Regions from separate parts of the Aquipseudomonas campi genome, predicted to be linked through region 2. Evidence: riboswitches for the same ligand, from Rfam matches in the RefSeq annotation. Region 2 holds a riboswitch; each other region holds the start of a gene.

Region 1 (6,320 bases), 930 kb from region 2:
AGCTCTACCCACGCCGCGAACCGTTCAGCCTGCGCGGACTGTTCGACGGTCTACGCGCGCAATACTCGCCGCGCGCCACGGAGAAAGGCCTGGAGTTCCTCGTCGAGCTCGATGACAGCCTGCCCGACACCCTCGAGGGCGATGCCAGCAAGCTGGCGCAGAGCATCGGTTACCTGCTCGATAACGCCATCAAGTTCACCCACCAGGGCCATGTGACCCTGCGTGTCAGCGCGGGGGGGCCGCTCACGGCGAACATGCCACTGCGCATCGAGGTGCTCGACAGCGGCATCGGCTTCAGCGTGCCGGCCGGTGGCAGCCTCTACCAGCGCTTCAAGCAGCTGGACGGCTCGATGACCCGCCAGTACGGCGGTCTGGGCATCGGGCTGGCGATCTGCCGACAGCTGGTGGATCTGTTGGGTGGCAGCCTGCGCCACCAGTCGAAGCCGGGGCAGGGCAGCAGCTTCGAACTCGACGTGCAGCTCAACCTGCCGGTGCAGACGCGTGAGCCGAGTGGGACGCGCCGGCGTATCGGCGGGCTGCCGCAGCGGCGTCCGGAGCAGTGCACCGTGCTGATCGTCGAGGACAACGCGATCAACCAGCTGGTCACCCGCGGCATGCTGCTCAAGCTCGGCTACCGCGTGCGCACCGCCGACAATGGCGTCGAGGCCCTGGAAATGCTGCGCAGCGAACCCATCGATGCCGTACTGCTGGACTGCCAGATGCCGGTGATGGATGGTTTCGCCACCTGCCGTGCGCTGCGTGGGTTGCCGGGCTGCGCCGAGCTGCCGGTGCTGGCGATCACCGCCCACAGCCACAGTGGCGATCGCGAGCGCTGCCTGGCGGCCGGCATGAGCGACTACCTGGCCAAGCCGGTGAAGTTCACCGAACTGCAGACGCTGCTGCATGACTGGGTGCTCTGCCAGGCACCAGCCGACTCTGCCACTCAAGATATCTGAGTGATTTTGCGCCGGACATTTTCGGCGCATGTTTGGCCAGGACCCCATCTTCTGCAAAATGCTGAATCGTGATTCACTGTTTGCAATTGGTGAATCCGGATTCAGCTCATGGCCTATCGTGCTTCCGCCCAACGCCTCGACCGTGACCAGGGCATGCGCCAGCGCATTCTTGCCTGCGCCCAGGCGCGGGTCAGCGAAGGTGGTTTCGCCGCGCTGACCATGCAGGCCCTGGCCGAGGATGTCGGCATTGCCACCGGCAGCCTGTACCGCCACTTCAGCGGCAAGGGCGAGTTGGCGGCGCAGGTGTTCAGCGCGGCCAGTCGCATCGAGGTCGAGGCCCTCGGCGCCATCCTGCGCGGCCCCGGCAGCGCCGCCCAGCGCCTGGCCGCCGGCCTCGAGCAGTTTGCCGCGCGCGCCTGGCACAGCCGGCGCCTGGCCTTCGCCCTGATTGCCGAACCGGTAGAGCCGGAAGTCGACGAGCAGCGCCTGCTGTTTCGCGAAGCCTATGCCGAGCTGTTCGTCGAGCTGCTGGAGGAGGGCGTGCGCAGTGGCGAGTTTCACGTCAGCCAGCTCAACCTGGTCGCCGCCTGCCTGGTCGGCGCCATCGCCGAGGCGCTGGTCGGCCCGTTGTCGCCAACCGCGTGTGCGGCGCGCGCCGCGGGTGCTGCGACGCTGGACCTGGCCACCGTCAGCCAATCCCTGATCACTTTCTGTCTGCGCGCCGTCGGCGCCCTGGAGTCCTGATATGTCCCTGCACGAGTTCGCCGAAACCCACGAAGTGTTCAATCAGGTGCCGTCGCTGGACGGCGCCAACCTGTATCGGGTCGACCTGCCGCTGCAGGAGTGGACGCGGCGCTTCGGTGGCGGCTGGGCCGAGGGCCAGCTGGATGCCTACGGCGCCCTGGCCGGCGGCCCGCTGATGCAGGCCGGCTTCCTGGCCAACGAGAACAAACCGGTGTTCAAGAGCCACGACCGCTACGGCAACCGCGTCGACCTGGTGGAGTTCCACCCGGCCTACCACGAGCTGATGCGCACGGCCGTCGAGCATGGCATTCCCTCGCTGCCCTGGACCGACCCGCGCCAAGGCGCCCAGGTCGCCCGCGCCGCGCTGAACTACCTGCACAACCAGCCGGAGGCCGGCAACGCCTGCCCGCTGACCATGACCTACGCCGCTGTGCCGGCGCTCAAGCTGCAGCCGGAGCTGGCCGAGATCTGGCTGCCGAAGATCCTCGCCACCGAGTACGACCCGCGCAATGTCGGCATCGAACAGAAGGCCGGGGTCACCATCGGCATGGCCATGACCGAGAAGCAGGGCGGCACCGACGTGCGCGCCAACACCACCAAGGCCCATGCGGTGGGCATGGGCGGTCCGGGCCAGGCCTACGAACTGGTCGGCCACAAGTGGTTCTGCTCGGCGCCGATGTGCGACGCTTTCCTCACCCTGGCCTACACCGACAAGGGCCTGAGCTGCTTCCTGCTGCCGCGCCATCGCCCGGACGGCAGCCGCAACCAGTTCTATATCCAGCGCCTGAAGAACAAGCTGGGCAACTGGGCCAACGCCTCCAGCGAAGTTGAATTCCGTGGCGCCCTGGCCTGGATGGTCGGCGAGGAAGGCCGCGGCGTGCCGACCATCATCGAGATGGTCTCGCTGACCCGCTTCGACTGCATGATCGGCTCCAGCAGCCTGATGCGTCAGGCCCTGACCCAGGCCGCGCACCACTGCGCGCACCGCAAGGTCGGCGGCCGGGTGCTGGCCGAGCAGCCGCTGATGCAGAACGTGCTGGCCGACCTGGCCCTGGAAAGCGAGGCGGCCCTGGCCCTGACCATGCGCATGGGCAAGGCGCTGGACAACCCGCACGACGAGCAGGAAGACAAGTTCGCCCGTCTGGTCACCGCCATCGGCAAATATTGGATCTGCAAACGTGCCCCGGCCATGATCAACGAAGCCCAGGAGTGCATGGGCGGCGCCGGCTACGTCGAGGAAACCATCCTCCCGCGGCTGTACCGCGAGGCGCCGGTCAACTCGATCTGGGAAGGCTCGGGCAACGTGCAGTGCCTGGACGTGCTGCGCGCCCTGTCCAAGGAAGCCGGGGTGCTCGACGCGCTGTTCGCCGAGCTGGGCGACGGCCACGGCGATGCCCGCCTGAAGACGCATATCCAGCGCTTGCAGGCGGACTTCCGCGACACCGCCGACATCCAGTACCGCGCCCGCCAGCTCACCGAGGATGTGGCCGTAGCCCTGCAGGCCAAGCTGCTGCTGGAAGCTGGCAATGCCACTGTCTCCGATGCCTTTATCGCCAGCCGTCTGGGCGAGGGTGGGCGGGTCTATGGCACCCTGCCGCGTGGCGTGGATGCCGAAGCGCTGGTGGCGCGCAGTACCCCGCACCTGATCTGAGGCCGGGCAGCGCCTGTCGCGCTCGCGGCAGGGCACCCGCGTCGCTATGACCAACAGGCGGGCCACCCGGCGCAGGGTCACCTGCGCTGGCTCCTGCCCATGCTCGGCCCGCCCACGGATACGGCAACGCTCAGGGCGGCGAGAGTTCCCAGGATTCCATCGCAATAGGCCTGCCCAGCGTGACATGGCCGAAGGTGCAGGCATGGCAATCGAGCCCCGATGGGCGCGCCGGGGTTGCGGGGGAAGTAAGGCCAGGGGCCTCTGGCACGGGGCTATCGCCGGCGCAGGAGCGGCAGCGGGCACTGTCTTTTCGTGGGCGAGGCGGGTAAGGTGGCCGCCGATGGTTCCGGTCCGCTTTGTGCGGCCGGATGAAAAGGGAACAGGGTGCGGCGCTCGTCGCCAATGCCCTGGCTGCCCCCGCAACTGTAAGCGGCGAACGACGCCCACACGCCACTGGCCTTATCGGCTGGGAAGGCGGGCGAAGTAGCAAGCCGTGAGCCAGGAGACCTGCCATCGCTATTGGGCATTCTGCCCCTTTCCCTCAATCCGGATCGTCGCGCGGTGGGCGCGGCCAAGGAACCCTAATGCACATCGAACCTGACGTCGTTGCCGGCGCCAAGATTTTCCTCAGCTATGCAACCGCCGCTGGCGCCTTCGCGCTCACGGTCAAACTCGCCCGCGACAGTCTGCGCGACAACGGCGGCCTGCTCGCCCTGGCCCTGCGCAGCCTGCTGACCACCGCCCTGGTGTTCTGCTTCTTCGAGGTCCTGCCGCACCATCCGGTGGGCGTTTCGGAAGTTCACCTGATTCTCGGTTCGACCCTGTTACTGCTGTTCGGCGCCGGTGCCGCGGCCATCGGCCTGGCCGCCGGCCTGCTGCTGCAGGGGCTGTTCTTCGCCCAGTTCGACCTGCCGCAGTACGGCATGAACGTCACCACCCTGCTGCTGCCGCTGTGGGCCATTCACCTGCTGGCCAAGCGCCTGATCCCGGCGCGCACGGCCTATGTGGACACCAGCTACAAGCAGGCCCTGGCCCTGTCGACCGCCTACCAGGGCGGCATCGTCGCCTGGGTGGCCTTCTGGGCCGTCTACGGTCACGGCTTCTCCAGCGCAAACCTGGCCTCCGTCGGCAGCTTCGGCCTGGCCTACATGAGCGTGATCCTGCTCGAGCCGCTGATCGACCTGGGCGTGCTGGCCGCCGCCAAGGCGCTGTCGCGTTACAGCCAGGGCCCGCTGTTCAACGTGCGCCTGCACCAGCCGGCCTGACCCCGCCCCACGCCAGACCGGCAAAGCGGTCTGGCGCTTTCACTCGAGTGTCCGCCGTCTGATCATCCTCGCGCCTGCGTGGGGATGTGGCGCTTGGCGCGCGTCCCAATGCTCTCAACGGCGCTGCCAGATCATCTTGCCGGTATTGCTCTCGGTCACCAGGTACGGCTCGCTGAAGTGATAGCGCGCCGCAGGCTGGTAATCGAGCGCGCCCTCCAGCTGCACCAGTAACAGGCCGTTGTCGCTGCGCCAGCTGCCGCTGTACTGCAGCTCGCCGGGGCGGTCGTAACTCCAGTCGCTGCCGCCGGCCACCGTGCGCCGCCATTGCCCGATGCTGCCGTCGGCGCGGATACGCAGGGTGGTGACCAGGTTCAGCGAGGCGAACTCGACCCCGCTGCTGTTGCTGATCTGCTCATGCACCCAGGTGCCGATCAGGGCTGGGTCCTGGGCCGGGTTGACGGGCGTGGTGGCCGGCGCGGCAGCCACCCGCTGGAACAGCGCCTCGCGCAGCAGGGTGGCGCCGTTGTTCGGGTCGCGGGCGGCCAGGCTGGCGTTGAGCATGTCGTTGGCATAGCTGGCGTTCATGTTGGCCAGCACCTGGCCGCTGGCCGGATCGCTGATCTGTGCTTGCAGCAACTGGCCGTCGAAGCTGCCGCTGAGCTTGAGGCGCAATTGTCGGCCTTCCACGTATTCCCCCTCTACCTGGGTGCCCTGGCTGCGCAGGATCAGCTCGGTCGGCTGGTTGTCCAGGGTGGTCTGGTAGTGGCCATCCAGTTCGGCGGCCAGGCTGGTACCCGACAGCAGCACCAGCAGGCAGATGATCGGCAGGTTGGGCAAGGCAGGCTCCTTCTCCGTGGAGGTGACAGCACTAAGCCTAGATCGCCGTATGCGGTCTTGCCGAACGCTGGCGGGCGAGGCTGGCGAAGGCGCAAGATAGGGCGGTGTTCCCAGCCAGGAAGCTGCCCGTGTCTGCTATTTCTTCCAGTGAATTCGTCGTCGCCGCCACTGCCGAGGAGGCCGTCGAGCGCCTCGCGGACCTGCATCGCCAGGCGGTCAATGCGCTGAGCCAGGCGCTCAAGCATTACCTCAAGGAGCGCGCCCAGCCCGGCGAGACCGAGCGTGCGCTGTTCCGCTACCCCGAGCTGCGCCTGACCTACCTGTGCCAGGGTGAGGTACCGAGTACCGTGCGCGCCTACGCCAAGGTGCAGGTGCCGGGTACCTACCGGGTCACCGTGACCCAGCCGGATGCCTTTCGCGGCTATCTGCTCGATCAGTTGCGGCCGCTGATGGAGGACTTCACCGTCACCGTCGAGGTCGGCTTCAGCCAGCAGAACATTCCCTATCCCTATGTGGTCGAGCAGGGCGACGAGCTGGCCGGCTCCGGGGTGACCGCCGCCGAGCTGGCGCGGGTATTCCCCAGCACCGACCTGTCCGCCGCCACCGACTCGGTGGCCGACGGCCTGTATGGCTGGGGCGACAGCAGCGACCTGCCGCTGGCGCTGTTCGACGCGGCGCGCACTGACTTCTCGCTCAAGCGCATCCAGCACTACACCGGCAGCGACTGGCGCCATGTGCAGCCATGGATTCTGCTGACCAACTATCACCGCTATGTCGACCAGTTCATCCGCCACGGCCTGGAGCGCCTGCGCGAGGACCCGCGCTTCGTGCGCATGGTGCTGCCGGGTAACGTGATCATCGAACGCG
Region 2 (6,320 bases):
TGCCAGTCGGCGCGCCAGCGGTCCAGGCTGGCTGCGGCCTGCTGCGGGTGATAGAGGGCGACGCGGGGCAGGGCGCGCGGCTCCTGCCAGGGGTAGTCGCGCTGCAGGTAGAGGCTGGCGAGGCAGTGGAAGAACTGCTGGGCGTTATCCACCCCGCCCTGGCGCAGGTACTGCCATAGGCGCTGGCTGTCGTCGCTCGGCACGTTGCCGAGGGCGCTCAGCTCGGGGTCGGGGCTGTCGTCGCCGGGCACCAGGATCAGCCGGGCGCCGCGCCCGGCCAGCTCGACCAGGCGTTCGATGCCGTAGCGCCAGTAGCTGACCCCGCCATGCACCGAGGTCAGGATGACCTTGGCGTGTTGCAGCACCTGCTCGACGTAGAAATCCACCGAGGCGTGGTTGCCCAGCTGCGCCGGGCTGGCCAGGCGCAGGCTGGGAAAATCCTCGGGCAGGCTGCGCGCCACTTCGGCCAGCAACGACAGGTGCGAGTCGCCGGTGCAGAGGATCACCAGCTCGGCCGGGGTCTGCTGCAGGTCGGCGATGCTGTCGGCCGGCAGTTGGCTGCCGGGCTGGGTGCGCAGCAGGTGCATGTCAGGCGGCTACCGGGGAAGGGATCGCCAGCAAGCTGGCTCCTACACAAGAGCCCGAGCACGCTGCCGCCGTAGGAGCCAGCTTGCTGGCGATCAGCCGGTTCACGCCAATGCCGCCTGCAGCTCGCTACCGATGGCGGCCGGGTCCAGCGCCTGGCCGATCACCACCAGACGGGTGAGGCGCGCTTCATCGGCCTGCCAGGCGCGGTCGAAGTGCTTGTCGAAGCGCTGGCCGACGCCTTGCAGCAGCAGGCGCATGGGTTTGCCGGGGATGGCGGCGAAGCCCTTGATGCGCAGGATGCCGTGCTTGGCCACGGCCTCCTTCAGCGCCTGCAGCAGGCGTGCTTCCTCGACCTCGGGCAGCTCGACGGCGAAGGAGTCGAACTCGTCGTGGTCGTGATCCTCGCCTTCCTCGTCGTGATGGGTGCGGCGCTGGTCGATGTGCAGCTCGGTCTCGCAGTTGAGGCCCAGCAGCACGTCCAGCGGCAGCTCGCCGCCGTGGGCCTCGATGACCTTGACCGCCGGCGGCAGCTCTTCGGCCACTTCCGCACGCACCGCGGCCAGGGCGGCGGCGTCGAGCAGGTCGGCCTTGTTGAGGATCACCAGGTCGGCGCTGGCCAGCTGGTCGGCGAACAGCTCGTGCAGCGGCGATTCGTGGTCCAGGTTGGGGGCGAGCTTGCGTTGCTCATCGACCTGATCCGGGAAGGCGGCGAAGGTGCCGGCGGCCACGGCCGGGCTGTCGACCACGGTGATCACCGCGTCCACCGTGCAGGCGTTGCGGATTTCCGGCCAGTTGAAGGCCTGCACCAGCGGCTTGGGCAGGGCCAGGCCGGAAGTCTCTATCAGGATGTGGTCGAGCTCGCCGCGGCGTGCCACCAGCTCGCGCATCACCGGGAAGAATTCCTCCTGCACGGTGCAGCACAGGCAGCCGTTGGCCAGCTCGAAGATGCGGCCGTTGGCTTCTTCTTCGCTGCAGCCGATCGAGCACTGTTTGAGGATTTCGCCGTCGATGCCCAGCTCGCCGAACTCGTTGACGATCACCGCGATGCGCCGGCCATCGGCATGGCCGAGCATATGACGCAGCAGGGTGGTTTTGCCGGCGCCGAGGAAGCCGGTGACGATGGTGACGGGAAGTTTGGCGAGCGTTTGCATGGAGGGCCCCGGAGCGTCGAAAAAGAGACGGACGGGCAGGGGCAGGCCGGCGTCCGGGCGGACGCGGGCCTTGCACCACCGGATCACCCCGCCCGGACAGTTAGCGTGTTAGTCGAGGCAGGTCTCCTGGCTCACGGTGTGCGCTGGGCGCGCTCCCTTCACCTTCCCGCCGTTGGCAGTGGTGTATCGAAGGGGCTTGAACCGTTCACAGTTGCGGGGGCAGCCAGGGCGTTGACCCTGTTCCCTCTTAGCTGCACCCGCGCGGGTGCAGAACCTCGAAAGGGTGGAAGGCTACGCAGCGACCGGGTACAGGTCAACCGCGGTTGACCGGGGTGGCCGCCCGTGCTGAGCTACGCGGCCTTTTCTGGCTGCCAGCAGGAGCGCCATGTCCAGCCCCGCCATTCGCCTGATTGCCGGCCTTGGCTGCCGTAGCGGCTGTACGCCGGACGAGCTGCAAGCGCTGCTGCTGCAGTGCCTGGCTGCGCACGGCCTGGGCCTGGAAGCGCTGGCGGGCCTGGCCAGCAGTGCGCACAAGCGCGACGAACCGGGCCTGCAGGCGCTGGTCGAGCGCCTGGCGCTGCCGATGACCTGGTGCTCGGTGCAGGAACTGGCGAGCGTCGCCGGCCAGGCCGAGGCCAATCCGCTGACATTGCGCGTGACCGGCAGCGCCGCAGTGGCCGAGCCCAGCGCCCTGGTCGCCGCCGCGCGCCTGGGCGCGGCGCAGCTGCTCGGCCCGCGCCAGCGCAGTAGCAATGCCACCTGCGCCCTGGCGCGGATCGATAGAGAGCTCTCGCAATGACCGTCTACTTCATCGGCGCCGGCCCCGGCGACTCCGAACTGATCACCGTCAAAGGCCAGCGCCTGATTCGCAGCTGCCCGGTGCTGCTCTATGCCGGTTCGCTGGTGCCGCCGGCGGTGCTCGAGGGCCATCGCGCCGAGCAGGTGGTGAACACCGCCGAGCTGCACCTAGGCGAGATCGTCCGCCTGCTGGCCGAGGCCCACGCCCGTGGCCAGGACGTGGCCCGCGTGCATTCCGGCGACCCGTCGCTGTACGGCGCCATCGGTGAGCAGATCCGCGAACTGCGGGCCTTGGACATTCCCTTCGAGATCATTCCCGGCGTCACCGCCACGGCTGCCTGCGCGGCGCTGCTGGAGGCCGAACTGACTCTGCCGGACGTGGCGCAGACGGTGATTCTCACCCGCTACGGGCACAACTCGCCGATGCCGGCCGGGGAGGCGCTGGGTGCCCTGGCCAGCCACGGCACGACCATGGCCATCCACCTGGGCGTGCAGCACCTGGCGGCGATCGTGGCCGAGCTGCTGCCGCACTACGGCGCCGACTGCCCGATTGCCGTGGTCCATCGCGCCAGCTGGCCGGATCAGGACTGGGTGCGGGGCACCCTGGCGGACATCGAGGACAAGGTGCGCGCCAAGGGTTTTCGGCGCACCGCGCTGATCCTGGTCGGCCGGGTACTGGGCGCCGAGGACTTCGCCGCTTCGGCGCTGTACCACGCCGATACTCAGCACCTGTTCAGGACCTGATGCCGGCAAACAGCGGCTAGTCGAAGGGGGCGCGCACTGGTGCGGCCCTGACCCGTTTCTGCGGTTGGCAGGCTTGCCGGATGCCGCGCTGGGCGGGCACCCTGTTGCATCTGTCGGGTCCGCCCGCACCAGGCTCTGTAAGGACGATCCATGCGCGACTATCAATGGCTTCACGAATACTGCCTGAACCGCTTCGGCTCGCCCGCGGCCCTCGAGGCCATGCTGCCGCAACCGCGCAGCGCGGCGGAACTGCGCCAGATCAGCGATGACCGCTACCTGTCGCTGATCGCCCTGCGCGTATTCCGCGCCGGCCTCAAGCACAGCCTGGTGGACGCCAAGTGGCCGGCCTTCGAGGAAGTGTTCTTCGGCTTCGTCCCGGAGAAAGTGGCGCTGATGAGTGCCGAACACCTCGAGCGACTGATGCAGGATGCGCGCATCATCCGCCACCTGGGCAAGCTCAAGAGCGTGCCGCGCAACGCCCAGTTCGTGCTGGACGTGCAGAAGGAAAAAGGCAGCTTCGGCGCGCTGATCGCCGACTGGCCGGTGACCGATATCGTCGGCCTGTGGAAGTACCTGGCCAAACATGGCAGCCAACTCGGCGGGCTGTCGGCGCCGCGTCTGCTGCGCATGATCGGCAAGGACACCTTCATTCCCAGCGACGACATGGTCGCCGCGCTCAAGGCCCAGGAAATCGTCGACAAGGCGCCAACCAGCCTCAAGGAACTGGCCGCCGTGCAGGCGGCCTTCAACCAGTGGCACGCCGAAAGCGGCCGGCCGCTGTGTCAGTTGTCAGTGATGCTGGCGCATACGGTGAATCACTAAGCGGCTCTGGTAGGAGCGAGCTCTGCTCGCGAACCTGTCCTCGTATAGAACTTCGCGAGCAGAGCTCGCTCCTACGGAGATCCGGGGAGTAGGGTGGATGATGCTTTTTCATCCACCACGGAGCCGCTCGGTGGATCGATGGAGCGCGATCCACCCTACACTCGGGCCCTTGCAGGGGGTTAAGCACGGCGGCATCCACGACAGAGCTGATCGACATCGGGAGAGTGCGATGGAACAGGACATCATCCGCGTCGCCCAGGCCATCGAACGAGCCGAGCGCATTCTGATCATCACCGGCGCCGGCCTGTCTGCTGACTCGGGGTTGCCGACCTATCGCGGCCTCGGCGGCCTGTACAACGGTCTGACGCCGGAAGGCCTGCCGATCGAGGCGGCGCTGTCCGGGCCGATGCTGCAGCGCAACCCGGCGTTGTGCTGGAAGTACCTGGCCGAGCTCGGCAAGGCCTGCCTGGGCGCGCAACCCAACGCCGGCCATGCGGCGATCGCCGAGCTGCAACGGCGCAAGCCCGGTTGCTGGGTGCTGACGCAGAATATTGACGGTTATCACCGCCAGGCCGGCTCGCCAGCAGAGCGGCTGATCGAGATTCACGGCCAGTTGGCGCCGCTGTATTGCCAGTCCTGCGGCGCCGCAGATCCCGAGCTGGCCGAGCACCTGCAGCGCCCCTTGCCGCCGCGCTGTGCACAATGCGCGGGCATCCTGCGCCCACCGGTGGTGCTGTTCGAGGAAATGCTGCCGGAAGATGCCATTGGTCGGCTTTATGACCAGGTGCACAAGGGCTTCGACGTGGTGCTGGCGGTGGGCACCACGGCGAGCTTCCCCTATATCGTCGAACCGGTGGCGCAAGCCCGCAGGAATGGGGGTTTCACCGTGGAAGTGAACCCGGCGACAACCGACCTCAGCGGCTGGGTGGATGTCCGTCTGTCAGGAAGGGCGTTAGATGTTTTCCCGAAACTACTAAGTCACATTTCTCGGCATTGAATTTGCAATCTCAGTGTTCAGACGGCATAGTCGCCCCCTTATAAAAACCAGACAAACACGGTCGTGCCCATGCTAAAGCGCTTCGCACCCCTCGTGCCTCTTGCACTGATTAGTCTCCTGGCGGCTTGTGCCGGCCAGGCACCGCACCAGCCAATTGAGCAGGTAGCGGTCGAGCCAGAACCCGTCGAGTACATCAGCGACGAGCAGATGATGGCCGACATCACCGACGACAAACCCTATGCGCTGCCCCAGCTGGCAGACAGCATCCTCAGTCAGGGCCTGTCCCTGGTCGGCACCAAGTACCGTTTCGGCGGCACCTCGGTGAAAACCGGCTTCGACTGCAGCGGTTTCATCGGCTTCCTGTTCCGTGAAGAAGCCGGCATGCAACTGCCGCGCTCCACCCGTGAAATGATCAACCTGGATGCCCCGCTGGTGGCTCGCGAAGAGCTGGAGCCGGGCGACATCATCTTCTTCAACAACCGTGGCCGTGGCCGCGTCAGCCATGCCGGCATCTACCTGGGCGATGACCAGTTCATCCACTCCAGCAGCAGCCGCAGCGGTGGCGTGCGTATCGACAGCCTGGACGACAGCTACTGGAACCGCAGCTACATGGAAGCCAAGCGCGCCCTGGCGCTGGCCCCGCAGCTGCAGAGTGAGCGTTCGGTTAACCGTTAAGGCGCAAGGGCACAGGGCTTGCGCCTGTGTCCGGCACGCGGCAGAGTAGGGCGCATTCCGGCCAGGATCGCCCGCCATGCATGTAACGGCTCGCTTCGCCCTGCTAGCCCTCGCCGCGCTGCTTACCGCCTGCGCCGGCAACTCTCCCTCTCCTGATTACCCCGTCGACCCTTTTCCCATCGTTGGCAACGAAAATGCCGATGATGTGCTGATGAGTGCCATCGGCCTGGTTGGCACGCCCTATCGCTATGGCGGCAACACCCCGGACAGTGGTTTCGACTGCAGTGGCCTGATCGGCTACGTGTACCGCAACTCGGCCGGTATCCAGCTGCCGCGTTCGACCCGCGAGATGATCAACCTGCGTGCGCCGACGGTCAGCCGCAATGCCCTGCAGAGCGGTGACCTGCTGTTTTTCGCCACCAATGGCGGCGGCCAGGTCAGCCATGCCGGCATCTATGTCGGCGAAGGGCGTTTCGTCCATGCGCCGTCCAGCGGCGGCACCGTGCGCCTGGACTATCTGACCACGGCCTACTGGCAGAAGACCT
Region 3 (6,320 bases), 2.1 Mb from region 2:
CAGCCTGCTCGGCCTGGCCGGCTGTACGGCGCATAAACCGATTCCGCTGTACCAGCTGGATGGCGGCAACCCCGCCGTACCGCAACAGAACCAGGGCCTGGCCGTGTTGCTCGGGCCGGTGTCGGTCGCCGACTACCTGCAGCGCGAGGCCTTGCTCCAGCGCCAGCCCGACGGCAGTCTGGTGCCCGCCGACGACGCGCGCTGGGCCGGCAGCCTGGCCGCCGATATCGACCAGGTCCTGCTACGCCAACTGGCCTCCAGGCTGGACAGCCAGCGCCTGGTGCTGGCCCCGAGCAACCCCGGTTTCACTCCCGACGTGCAAGTGCTGCTGAGCATCAGCCGCCTAGACTCCGGCCCGCTGCACCCGGCCGTGCTGGAAGCCCAGTGGCGCCTGCTCGATCGCAGCGGCCAACTGCGCGACAGCCGCCTGCTGCGCCTGGAACAGGCCCACTTCGGTAGCCCGGCCGAGCAGGTACGGGCGCAGAGCATGCTGCTGCAGCAACTGGTCGAGCAACTGGCCGTCGCCATCGAGCCCCTGCGCAACCAGCCCCCGGTGGCAAGCAAACCGGCACCTTTGCCGCAAGCACCGGTCAAACCCAAGCAGCAGCCGAAGATCCCCATGGTCGGCCCGACCCGCAGCAACAGTGAAGTGCTGCGCTTCTGAGCCACCGATTTACCCAAGCTGTGCGGCTCTGCCTTTGCTAGTGTCGCGCCCGTTTTAGAGCCTACGAGAGCGTTAGCCATGGCCCGCAAGAAAGCCGCCGTCGATTTCGAACAATCCCTCGCCGACCTGCAACAGCTGGTCGAGCGCCTGGAAGGTGGTGAACTGTCGCTGGAAGACTCTCTGACCGCCTTCGAACAAGGCATCGGCCTGACTCGCGACTGCCAGGCCGCCTTGGCCCAGGCCGAGCAGAAGGTACAGATCCTCCTGGAGCGCGACGGCCAACTGGAGGAAGCCCCCTTCGACGCGGACGACCAGGCATGATCGCGACCTACCAGCAACGCTGCCAGACCCGCGTCGACGCGGCCCTGGAAAGCCTCTTCGATGCCCCGCGCAGTGAACTGGCACGGCTCTACCAGGCCATGCGCTACAGCGTGGTCAACGGTGGCAAGCGGGTCCGCCCGCTGCTGGTATATGCCGCCTGCGAAGCCTTGAATGGCGATCTCGACCGCGCCGATGGTGCCGCCTGTGCGGTGGAGCTGATCCACGCCTACTCGCTGGTCCACGACGACCTGCCGGCGATGGACGACGACGACCTGCGCCGTGGCCAGCCCACCACCCACATCGCCTTCGACGAAGCCTGCGCGATTCTCGCCGGCGATGGTCTGCAAAGCCTGGCCTTCGAAGCCCTCGCCGATCCGCGACACAACCCGACGGACGCCAACCTGCGCCTGTCCATGGTCCTCGGCCTGGCGCGCGCCGCCGGCCCGGCCGGGATGGTCGGCGGCCAGGCCATCGACCTCGGCTCGGTCGGTCAGCGACTCGACCAGGCGGCCCTGGAAGTCATGCACCGGCACAAGACCGGCGCACTGATCGAGGCCAGCGTGCAACTGGGTGCCCTGGCCAGCGGCCTGGCCGATGATGCCGCGCTGCGCTCGCTGCAGAATTACGCTCGTGCCATCGGCCTGGCGTTCCAGGTACAGGACGACATTCTCGACGTGGAAAGCGATACCGCCACCCTAGGCAAGACCCAGGGCAAGGACGAAGCCAACCACAAGCCGACCTACCCCGCGCTGCTCGGCCTCGACGCCGCCAAGGCCTACGCCCTGGAGCTGCGCGACCAGGCCCTGCATGCCCTGCGCCCGTTCGGCAGCAGCGCCGAACCGCTGCGCGAACTGGCCCGTTACATCGTCGAACGGCGCAGCTAAGCCTCCTAACCGTAGCCCGGAGGCAATCCGGGCAGCCCCCCCCCGGAGAACATCCCCGGATTGCATCCGGGCTACCGATTGCGCTGATCGAACCTTGTTTGGGCAGTTCCCGGCGCTTCGGGTAAACTGCCGCATCTTTTGTACGCCTATAACGATCAGCCTGATGCCCACAACTTTCCACGAGATCCCCCGCGAGCGCCCTGCCACGCCCCTGCTCGATCGCGCCGAGACGCCGGTCGGCCTGCGCCGCCTGGCCGAGAGCGAGCTGGAAACCCTCGCCGACGAGCTGCGCCAGTACCTGCTGTACAGCGTGGGCCAGACCGGCGGGCACTTCGGCGCCGGCCTCGGGGTGATCGAGCTGACCATCGCCCTGCACTACATCTTCGACACCCCGGACGATCGCCTGGTGTGGGACGTCGGCCATCAAGCCTACCCGCACAAGATCCTCACCGGACGCCGCGAGCGCATGGCCAGCCTGCGCCAGAAGGACGGCCTGGCCGCCTTCCCGCGACGCAGCGAGAGCGAGTACGACACCTTCGGCGTCGGCCACTCCAGCACCAGCATCAGCGCGGCCCTGGGCATGGCCATTGCCGCCCGCATGCAGGGCAGCCGGCGCAAATCGGTCGCGGTGATCGGCGATGGCGCATTGACCGCCGGCATGGCCTTCGAGGCGCTCAACCACGCCTCGGACGTCAAGGCCGACATGCTGGTGGTGCTCAACGACAACGACATGTCGATCTCGAAGAACGTCGGCGGGCTGTCCAACTACCTGGCCAAGATCATCTCCAGCCGTACTTATTCGAGCATGCGCGAAGGCAGCAAGAAGATCCTCTCGCGCCTGCCCGGCGCCTGGGAGATCGCGCGCAAGGTCGAAGAGCACGCCAAGGGCATGCTGGTGCCCGGCACCCTGTTCGAGGAACTGGGCTGGAACTACGTCGGCCCGATCGACGGCCACGACCTGCCCACACTCGTCGCGACACTGCGCAATATGCGCGACCTGGAGGGCCCGCAGTTCCTCCATGTGGTGACCAAGAAGGGCAAGGGCTTCGCCCCGGCCGAGGCCGACCCGATCGGCTACCACGCGATCACCAAGCTGGAGCCGATCAAGGCTCCGGTTGTCGAAGCCAAGAAGCCGAGCGGGCCGAAATACTCCAGCGTGTTCGGCCAGTGGCTGTGCGACATGGCCGCCGAAGACCCGCGCCTGGTCGGCATCACCCCGGCGATGAAGGAAGGCTCCGACCTGGTGGCCTTCAGCGAGCGTTTCCCCGCGCGTTACTTCGACGTGGCCATCGCCGAGCAGCATGCGGTGACCCTGGCCGCCGGCATGGCCTGCGAGGGCGCCAAACCGGTGGTGGCGATCTACTCGACCTTCCTGCAGCGCGCCTACGACCAGCTGATTCATGACGTGGCCGTGCAGCACCTCGACGTGCTGTTCGCCATCGACCGCGCCGGCCTGGTCGGCGAAGACGGCCCGACCCACGCCGGCAGCTTCGATATCTCCTACCTGCGCTGCATCCCCGGCATGCTGGTGATGACGCCGAGCGACGAGAACGAACTGCGCCAGATGCTCACCACCGGTTACCTGTTCGATGGCCCGGCGGCGGTGCGTTACCCGCGCGGCAGCGGGCCGAACACGCCGATCGACCCGGCGCTGCAACCGCTGGAAATCGGCCGAGGCGTCATTCGCCGACGCGGCCAGAAAACCGCCCTGCTGGTATTCGGCGTGCAGCTGGCCGAAGCGCTCAAGGTCGGCGAGACGCTGGACGCCACGGTGGTCGACATGCGTTTCGTCAAACCGCTGGACGAGGCCCTGGTGCGCGAACTGGCGGCCAGCCACGAGCTACTGGTGACCATCGAGGAAAACGCCATCATGGGCGGCGCCGGTTCGGCGGTCAGCGAGTTCCTTGCCGCCGAGAACCTGCTCAAGCCCGTGCTGCACCTGGGCCTGCCGGACAGCTACGTCGAGCACGCCAAGCCGGCGCAGATGCTCGCCGAGTGCGGCCTGGACGAAGCCGGCATCGAAGCGGCCGTGCGCCAGCGCCTGGTGCAACTGCCCACATGAATGCCGCTCATCCAAACCAGGGCTTAACTCGCTTGTAATTCATCCAGCCGCGCACTAAGGTGCGCGACGTTTTACTTCCGCCAAGGTGCGCCCGTCGTGATCGACCGGCGTTAAACGGGAAGCCGGTGCGCTCGTCACGAGCCATTCCGGCGCTGCCCCCGCAACGGTAAGCCACCGCAGCCTCGCGCTGCCATGTCGATCGACGTGCCACTGGGAGTTTCCCCGGGAAGGCGATCGACAGGGAAAGTTCGCTTTCAGTGGCAAGCCCGGAGACCGGCCTCGACGGATTCGACTGGTGTTGCGGAGGGCATCACCGTCAAGCGTCGGCTTGTCGTGGCGCTTGTCCCTGCCCTCCTCAAAAGTCTGCCGACTCTTTGAGGATCCATTGATGAAACTGCCCCGCCTGGCTCTCGCCATCGCCCTGCTGCCCGCCTCCCCGACCTTCGCCGCCGAAGACCAGGAAGCCGCGCTGAAGCTGTCCGAAACCCTGATCAGCGCCAACCGCGACGTGCAGCAACGCAGCGCCAGCAGCGCCGCCAGCACGGTGTTCACCCGCGCCGACATCGAGCGCCTGCAACCATCCTCGGTGACCGAGCTGCTCCAGCGCGTGCCCGGCGTGCAGGTGACGCAGAACGGCAGCGGCAGCCTGGCCAGCCTGTATATCCGCGGCACCAAGTCGGCACAGAGCCTGGTGCTGGTGGACGGCATGCGCATCGGCTCGGCCAGTTCCGGCGACAGCAACCTGCAGCACCTCAATATCGAGCAGATCGAGCGCATCGAAGTGCTGCGCGGACCGCGCTCGGCCATGTACGGCGCCGATGCCATCGGCGGCGTGGTGCAGATCTTCACCCGCCGCAGCAGCGGCGAAGGGTTCAAGCCATTCGTGCGCGTGGGCTATGGCAGCCGGGGCACCTGGCAGCGTAGCGCCGGCATTTCCGGTGGCGATGAGGCCACGCGCTTCAGCCTGGCCGGCAGCCTCGACGAGACCAACGGCATCGACCGCACCGGCACCTCCTACGCGGCCGACCAGGATCACGACGCCTACCGCAACAAGGCCTTCAGCCTGAGCCTCAGCCACAGCTTCAGCGACAAACTGGAAGCCGGCGTCAACGTCCTCGACCAGCGCGGCCGTACCGAGTTCGACAACCCCTTCGGCCGCTTCGACATGACCACCTTCGAGTCGGTCGAGCAGGACCCGTACAGTGACTTCACCGTCAGCAGCGTCTCCAGCTACCTCGACGCCCAGCTCAACGACACCTGGAACAGCCGCCTGGAAGTCGGCCACAGCGAAAACCGCGAAGAGAGTCTGGATAAACTCAGCGACGAGCGCGGCGTGTTCAACACCTACCGCGACTCGGTCAACTGGCTGAACACCCTGAGCCTGAGCGACAGCCACAGTCTGATGCTCGGTGCCGACTGGTACGAAGACCAGCTCAACAGCAACACCGCCTTCGCCGAGCAACAGCGCTGGAACCAGGCCGCCTTCATCCAGCACCGCTACGACGGCGAGCACTTTTCCACCGAACTGGGCCTGCGCCACGACAAGAACGAGCAGTTCGGCAGCGAAAACACCTGGAGTGGCGCCCTGACCCTGCCGCTGAACGAGCGCAACGACCTGATCGCCTCCTACAGCGAAGGCTTCCGCGCGCCGACCTTCAACGACCTGTACTACCCGGACTACAGCAACCCGGACCTCCAGCCGGAACACTCCAAGAGTGTCGAGCTGCAGTGGCGCAGCCAACTGGCCGCCACCACCCGCCTGGAGGCCTCGGTCTACCGCACCGACATCGAGGACGCCATCGCCAGCGACCAGGACTTCATCCCGCAGAACATCGCCAAGGCGCGCATCCATGGTTTCGAGGCCGCGCTGCAGCAGGAACTGTTCGGCTGGCAGGGACAACTGGGCGTGGCCTTCATCGACCCGCGCGACCGCGACAGCGGCCACACCCTCAACCGCCGTGCGCGGCGCACCCTGAGCCTGGACCTGGATCGCAGCTACGGCGATGTCGCCATCGGCGCCAGCTGGCAGGCCGTGAGCAGCAGCTACGACGACCCGGACAACCAGTACCAGCTAGCCGGTTATGGCCTGCTGGCCCTGCGCAGCAGCTGGCAGGCCACCCCCGAGCTGAAGCTGGAAGCCAAGCTGGATAACCTGCTGGACAAGGATTACAGCCGCTCGCTGTACGAGCACGAGGGTGAGCGCTACAGCTACAGCCAGGAAGGCCGCAGCGCACTGATCGGCTTCGTCTGGACACCGGAGCTGTAACAGGCAATGCAAAAGGCCCCGAAAGGGGCCCTAGCAGAGAATCGCGTGGTTCTTTTGTGGGGAATAAAGCTCAGTTCACTTTGGTAAAAACGGCGTCCTTACCATGGCGCAGATGACTTTTCA

Evidence for each region. A riboswitch is a leader RNA that binds a small molecule or an ion and turns the genes downstream of it on or off. The one in region 2 is predicted to bind cobalamin.
Region 1: linked by a shared signal. The riboswitch ahead of HNE05_RS17130 (energy-coupling factor ABC transporter permease) and the one ahead of cobW (cobalamin biosynthesis protein CobW) in region 2 are both predicted to bind cobalamin.
Region 3: linked by a shared signal. The riboswitch ahead of HNE05_RS03120 (TonB-dependent receptor domain-containing protein) and the one ahead of cobW (cobalamin biosynthesis protein CobW) in region 2 are both predicted to bind cobalamin.

What each region holds. Positions count from the first base shown of each region.
Region 1 is NZ_CP053697.2:3,692,935-3,699,254, reverse strand. Features, by position in the region: gene HNE05_RS17145 (hybrid sensor histidine kinase/response regulator) at 1-956, shown strand, start outside; gene HNE05_RS17140 (TetR/AcrR family transcriptional regulator) at 1,065-1,700, shown strand; gene HNE05_RS17135 (acyl-CoA dehydrogenase family protein) at 1,702-3,351, shown strand; cobalamin riboswitch at 3,676-3,880, shown strand; gene HNE05_RS17130 (energy-coupling factor ABC transporter permease) at 3,936-4,616, shown strand; gene HNE05_RS17125 (hypothetical protein) at 4,731-5,453, opposite strand; gene amn (AMP nucleosidase) at 5,582-6,320, shown strand, end outside.
Region 2 is NZ_CP053697.2:2,766,937-2,773,256, reverse strand. Features, by position in the region: gene cobN (cobaltochelatase subunit CobN) at 1-587, opposite strand, end outside; gene cobW (cobalamin biosynthesis protein CobW) at 690-1,739, opposite strand; cobalamin riboswitch at 1,839-2,032, opposite strand; gene HNE05_RS12855 (cobalamin biosynthesis protein) at 2,125-2,538, shown strand; gene cobM (precorrin-4 C(11)-methyltransferase) at 2,535-3,281, shown strand; gene HNE05_RS12845 (DNA-3-methyladenine glycosylase I) at 3,432-4,103, shown strand; gene HNE05_RS12840 (NAD-dependent deacylase) at 4,333-5,100, shown strand; gene HNE05_RS12835 (C40 family peptidase) at 5,170-5,775, shown strand; gene HNE05_RS12830 (C40 family peptidase) at 5,852-6,320, shown strand, end outside.
Region 3 is NZ_CP053697.2:695,440-701,759, reverse strand. Features, by position in the region: gene HNE05_RS03140 (PqiC family protein) at 1-664, shown strand, start outside; gene HNE05_RS03135 (exodeoxyribonuclease VII small subunit) at 743-985, shown strand; gene ispA ((2E,6E)-farnesyl diphosphate synthase) at 982-1,869, shown strand; gene dxs (1-deoxy-D-xylulose-5-phosphate synthase) at 2,033-3,931, shown strand; cobalamin riboswitch at 3,998-4,227, shown strand; gene HNE05_RS03120 (TonB-dependent receptor domain-containing protein) at 4,320-6,197, shown strand; gene HNE05_RS03115 (hypothetical protein) at 6,268-6,320, opposite strand, start outside.